2 regions of the Fulvivirga sp. AWR4_260 genome follow, and region 2 is predicted to be linked to the other one. Evidence: riboswitches for the same ligand, from Rfam matches in the RefSeq annotation. Region 2 holds a riboswitch; the other holds the start of a gene.
The links. Region 2 has a riboswitch for S-adenosylmethionine ahead of ACXACQ_RS06920 (O-acetylhomoserine aminocarboxypropyltransferase/cysteine synthase family protein). Riboswitches for the same ligand answer to the same signal wherever they lie in the genome.
Positions count from the first base shown of each region.

Region 1: another riboswitch for S-adenosylmethionine. It lies ahead of ACXACQ_RS10145 (4Fe-4S binding protein); the one in region 2 lies ahead of ACXACQ_RS06920 (O-acetylhomoserine aminocarboxypropyltransferase/cysteine synthase family protein).

Region 1 covers NZ_JBSWSU010000015.1:853,410-856,738, reverse strand. Annotated here, with positions in the region: gene ACXACQ_RS10155 (carboxypeptidase-like regulatory domain-containing protein) at 1-56, opposite strand, end outside; gene ACXACQ_RS10150 (M42 family metallopeptidase) at 65-1,114, opposite strand; SAM riboswitch class I at 1,339-1,464, shown strand; gene ACXACQ_RS10145 (4Fe-4S binding protein) at 1,701-2,048, shown strand; gene ACXACQ_RS10140 (trans-sulfuration enzyme family protein) at 2,075-3,259, shown strand.
Region 2 covers NZ_JBSWSU010000015.1:103,378-106,706, reverse strand. Annotated here, with positions in the region: gene ACXACQ_RS06925 (homoserine O-acetyltransferase family protein) at 1-444, opposite strand, end outside; gene ACXACQ_RS06920 (O-acetylhomoserine aminocarboxypropyltransferase/cysteine synthase family protein) at 422-1,738, opposite strand; SAM riboswitch class I at 2,004-2,099, opposite strand; gene ACXACQ_RS06915 (lipoprotein N-acyltransferase Lnb domain-containing protein) at 2,212-3,329, opposite strand, start outside.

The DNA of each region.
Region 1 (3,329 bases), 750 kb from region 2:
ATTGTAGCAAAACCCACAAACATTAGCAGCATTAAACTTCCTCTCAGCACTTTCATATTACTTTTTATTTATGTGACCAATCATATTTATCTAACGAAATAAGGCAAGCCGACAGCAGATCGATACTCCCTTGAATATCTGATTTATGGCACATCTCTATTACCTGATGTAAGTGCCTTGTAGGGATTGAAACCGCTCCTGCGATAGCCCCCCTCTTTCCCATCCGCTGCAAACCTGCAGTATCTGTACCTCCAGCTACCAACACTTCATTTTGCCAAGTAATATTATTTTCATCGGCTGTTTGACGCATAAAATCCACCATTCGGTAATCACAAATAGTCATAGCATCTAGCACTTTTACAGCCGTACCTTTACCCAAAGATGTTACCTTTTCATGTGGAGCAGCACCAGGAAGGTCATAAGCCACAGTAGTATCTAGTCCAAAACCAAAATCGGGATCTATAGTATGCGCAGCCACATTAGCCCCTCTTAAGCCTACCTCCTCTTGCACTGTAAATACACCATAGACATCATAAGGACATTCTTTCAAGTTTTTAAGCGTTTCTACCAGTATATAAACCGAAACCCTGTTATCCAACGATTTACAGTTCACACACTCTCCCATTTCTATAAGCCCTCGCTCACGTGTTACAGGATTTCCTACAGATACAATTTTCTCCACCTCCTCTTTGGGCATCCCAAGATCTATGTAAAAATCTTTCACTTTTGGCATTTTGGTTCTCTCCTCAGGCTCCATCACATGCACGGGTTTAGTTCCCATTACACCAATTATATCTTCCTTGCCATGCACAATCACACGCTGCGCTGTAAGCGTTTTAGGATCGAAACCTCCCAATGTAGTAAACCTTAGAAATCCGTTATCATCAATATGAGTAACGATAAACCCAATTTCATCCATGTGAGCAGCTACCATGGCCTTCTTCTCACTTGTCCTTCCTTTTTTTATAGCTATAACATTTCCTATATTATCAATCTCTATGCTATCTACATAAGGACTAACTTCTTTCACTATCAAATTCCTGATTTTACTTTCGTAACCAGGTGCACCAGGAGCTTCACATATGCGTTTTAGAAGATTTACATCTATGGCCATTGTTATCTGTTTTTACGTTAAAAATTCTTTTTGAACCTAGATTCAATATTAACCAATCAAAAATTATTCTGTTCATTCACAAGACAATTAATACTCACAGACTTAGACAATATTTACACTCACTATTTTTATTAGGTATAAATAACACAAAAATGCTCTAGAAATTTGGAGTTATAAAAAGAAGCTACTTATATTTACAGTATCAATTACTCGAAAGCGTAGTTGATTTATAAAGAAGAGGTGAGAGACAGGCTCGAAGACCCTCTGGCAACCATCAATCGTTTAAACGTGATATAGGTGCCAAATCCTGATCCTAAGACCTTGCAAAATGCAAGCAGGAGAATATAAATTGACAAATTTAGAATACAATGAATATCATTTCTGCACCAGTTTACAAACGCAACGAGCTAACAATCAACCATTACATTTCTACCAACACTGTAGCAAAGCATATTTGCTGTTGTTGTTGCTAAGGGAAAATTTCTCTTTTCCTTCTGTATAATTCCACCTCAGCATTGAGATTAAAGGAATTGATACACCTACTAAACAAAATCTTTAATTCTAATCATCATTAAACTGAAAAAATATGGCAATTTACATAACAGACGAATGCATTAACTGCGGAGCTTGTGAACCAGAATGCCCTAATACGGCTATCTATGAAGGTGGAGAGCAATGGGCATGGGGCGATGGCACCGAGCTTTCTGCCGTAGAACTAGAAGATGGCTCTGAAGTAGACGCTACTGAGAAGCAAGAGCCTTTCTCTGACGAATTCTTTTACATTGTATCTGGTAAATGCACCGAGTGCGTTGGTTTTCACGAAGAACCACAGTGTGCGGCCGTTTGCCCGGTAGACTGCTGCGTACCTGACCCTGACTATGAAGAAACAGAAGATGAGTTAACAGCAAAACAAGAGTGGCTTCACGCATCATAATTTAATTAAACACGTTTACTCCAAGTATGTCTAAATATAAACACTTCGAAACCCAGGCCATTAGAAACCAAAGTGAGCAGTCGAGCTTTAACGAGCACACTACTCCTATATATATGACTTCGAGCTTCACTTTTGAAGACGCAGAACAGGCACGAGCCATGTTTGCAGAAGAAATTGAAGGCAACATATATACAAGGTACTCTAACCCTAATACCGATGAATTCATTGAAAAGCTATGCATTTTAGAAGACACAGAAGATGGTCTTTCTACTGCATCGGGTATGGCTGCAATGTTTTGCAGTATGGCTGGGCTTTTAGAAAGTGGAGATCATATCTTGGCTTCTAGGTCTGTATTTGGATCTACGCATCAAATTTTCACTCAAATATTCCCTAAATGGGGCATCACGCATTCTTATGCTGATATTAATAACCCCGATGAGTGGGAAGCAAAAATACAGCCCAACACCAAATTGATTTTTGCGGAAACACCTTCAAACCCTGCATTGGACATCATTGACTTGGAGTGGCTAGGTAAGCTTGCAGAAAAACATAACTTAATATTAAATATTGATAATTGTTTTGCTACACCTTACCTTCAGCAGCCGTCAAAATTTGGAGCGCACATAGTGACTCACTCTGCCACCAAATTTTTAGATGGACAAGGAAGAACTATAGGCGGAGCCATATTAGGCCGCGCTGATCTTATTGAAAAAATAAGATTTTTCACCAGACATACAGGCCCCTCATTATCACCATTCAACGGGTGGTTGCTTTCAAAAAGCCTAGAGACCTTAGCCATACGAATGGAGAAGCATTGCGAAAATGCTTTAAAAATAGCTGAATATTTAGAAGGGCATGAGGAACTGGAAGTAGTAAAATATCCGTTTTTAAAATCGCACCCTAAACATGAGCTAGCAAAAAAGCAAATGAAATTAGGAGGAGGCATAGTAACATTCATAGTGAAAGGAGGAATAGACAGAGGAAGAAGATTTTTGAATGCATTAAAGATGCTTTCGCTTACAGCAAATCTAGGCGATTCGCGGACCATAGCAACGCACCCAGCATCTACAACACACTCTAAGCTCACTGACGAAGAGCGTGCTAATGTAGGTATACTACCTGGCTTGGTAAGAATTTCTGCCGGGCTAGAAAACGTAAACGATATTATAGAAGATATAGAAAATGCACTAAGGGACTCAAAACAACCTTGAGGCATTAATAAAAAACTTATTCGGAAGTAGTTTAAAAGAGGCCTCTTTCGGATATACAAATAGGCCAATA
Region 2 (3,329 bases):
TCCCATAGAGCCTCCAATACCTAAATACACCTTTTCAATACCTAAATGCGCCCTAAGGATACGGTGCACCTCCACCATATCTTTCACCGTGAGCAATGGAAAGTCGAAAGCATATATTTTACCCGTTCTAGGATCTATACTTCCTGGACCGGTGGTACCATAACAAGACCCCAAAATATTTGCACAGATAATGAAATGTTCATCAGGATTAATCAAATCCTCTCCTCCCACTAGTCCGGGCCACCATTCAAATGGGTCAGCATTAGCCGTTAAAGCATGAAACACCCATATTACATTATCCTTTTTTTCAGATAACCTACCATACGTGGTGTAAGCGATCTCAAGTTCAGGGAGCACTTCACCGCACTCCATTCTGAACTCGTGATCGTATTTATAGGTATTCAAATTAGGCTTCTTGTGATCAGGCGCTATAGACTTGGTCAAAGGCATTTGTTATATCGTCTTTTAAATCGTTAATATTTTCTATTCCTACCGACAACCTTAGTGAGTTAGGTAGTACTCCTGCTGCCAACTGCTCTTGTTCAGAAAGTTGCTGATGTGTAGTAGCAGAAGGCTGTATTATTAATGTTTTGGCATCCCCAACATTTGCTAAATGACTGATTAACTTCAGACTATCAACAAATTCTATTGCTGCGTCTTTACCTCCTTTTAATTCAAAAGAAAGCACTCCACCAAAACCTCTTTTTAAATATTTTTTTGCCAGGCTATGATACTTGCTCGAGGCAAGACCTGGATAATTGACTTTTTCTACTTTCGGATGATTTTCTAACCATGTGGCTAACTCCAAAGCATTTTCAACTGTCCTATCCACTCGTAAGGATAATGTTTCCAACCCTTGTAGTAGTAAAAATGAGTTGAAAGGGCTCAATGCAGGGCCAAAATCTCTTAAGCCTTCCACCCTAGCTCTTATTGAAAAGGCTACATTAGGCAATCCTAAAGGGTTGTTATCTCCGAAAGTCTCCCAAAAATTAAGTCCGTGATAACCTTCTGATGGCTCAGAAAACTGAGGAAATTTACCATTACCCCAATTATAACTTCCTCCATCAACTATCACTCCTCCAATAGAATTACCATGGCCACCTATCCACTTAGTAGCAGATGCCACAACTACATCAGCACCGTGCTCTATAGGCCTGAATAAGTAACCACCAGCTCCAAAAGTATTATCCACAACTAACGGCAGGTCATATTTACGAGCCAAATCACTGATTTTATCGAAATCATGAATATTAAAACTAGGATTACCTATAGTCTCTAAATATATTGCTTTGGTATTATCGTCTATTTTAGCTTCAAAATCAGCTGCTGCTTCACCTTCTGCAAACTTCACCTCTATCCCCAACCTTTTAAAGGCTACCTTAAACTGATTATATGTACCCCCATATAAGTAAGAAGTAGAAACAAAATTGTCTCCTGCAGTAAGTATATTATTTAAAGCTATGAACTGTGCTGCCTGCCCAGAACCCACTGCCAGAGCAGCCACTCCTCCTTCTAATGCTGCTATTCTTTTCTCAAAGACATCATTAGTAGGGTTCATTATTCTGGTATAAATATTTCCAAACTCCTTTAAGCCAAAAAGATTAGCTCCATGTTCAGAATCTTTAAAGGTATAAGACGATGTTTGATATATTGGCACTGCTCTAGAACGTGTAGAAGCTTCGGCTTCTTCATATCCGGCATGTAATTGTAATGTTTCGAAATTGAGCGCTTTAGCCATTTTGTTAATTCTTTATATTATTAATAAGATAATTTGAAATAGAATGAGATGTAGTAGTCCTGCTATTTTACAGGTATACCAAAAAAATTCAGATTATTGCTGCGGGTATCCTTAAAGGATTAGCAGCAACACATGCTTAATTTCGAATTAATAATAATGAATTGTAGCGCAACTATTGATCGCTGAAAAGTTGCCAAAAGGCCTGTTTGATGTTGTATTGATCTTTTCATTTCCATCAATTTATATTCTCCCTATTCCGTCACCTGACGGACATTCTTGGGATCAGGAAGTAGCACCTTGGATTGGTGACCAGGTTGCTAGCGCTTCTAAGAGCCTGTCTCTCCACGCTTCTTTATAAATCGACTCTCTCAGATGAGTTTATCGAATTGATGCTACAAACGTAATGAGCCTTTGAGATTTTTACAAGAAAAGATCAGAAATTTTTATTCAATAGTTTAAAATTAATTAACATGCTAAGCTTCAGCGGATAACCTATATTGAATATAGAAAGATCTAAGCATGATGAGTATTACCAATGGAATTAACGCATAATGTAAATTCTGTGGCAAAAATGACCATGTAGGGATTAACATTAAGCTTAAAAGGCATGTCAATTGAAAATAATACCTTAGAAATGCGGGCTTGGTCTTTTTCAACAACAGTAACCCAAAAGGAAAATGTAGTGGCAATGCCCAAAGTAAATTAAAATTATCTGCAGCAGCAGAATGATCGGTAGCCACCCATAACAAAAACAACAACCAGCCCACTAACCCTACTACTGTAAATAGAAACGCATCAAATCCAAAATATGATTTTTTATTGCGGTAGCCCAAAAGAGTTACAAAAGCCCCACAAATAAATACAAATGAAAAGAACATAAACGGTGTAACAACACTGGCCTGATCAGGCTCCGGGGTAGATTCATAAGTCACCACCGTATTCTTCACTAAAGGTTCTACATTTCCATTATGATTCACATAAGCATGAGCAAAAGCCTTTTCAATGTAGTCTGGCAAAAACATATACATATCTGCAGTGGCAGTTTTATCCATTGGTAAACCCAGGCAAATATCTATACCCAAATCACCCCAAGGCTGCTGCTTCAAATAAATATCTGTGAGATCACGAATTGTATAATCTGTATCTATATGCGAAACATCAAACTCCAGATCATCTCCTAATGCCTTTTTCAAAGCATCTCTAACTCGGGTGGCGCAGTTATCATAGAAATAATCATAATAGTAGTACTGATTTTCAGGCATGGCATTCTTCCTTAGAAAATCGACCAAATCTTGAGTTTGCTTGGCAGTAAGGTTTAATACCTGCTCATGAATAGATCTATTAAAGTATATATAATAGTTTTTGAATCGGTTATAATCCTGCAGATCGAGTTTATAATGCAAATACCCTCTGGCGAAATTCAAATAAAAATTAGGTTGGTCAAAATCAAAAACCCCGTAATTATAAATTACATCGTAACCAGTCACCGGATCTATAACCCTAATGGCACTATGTCCAAAGGCTGAATATAACTCGCCCTGAAAAGGACCACATGTCAAAATTCTGACTTCAGACTTAGATGATAATCTCA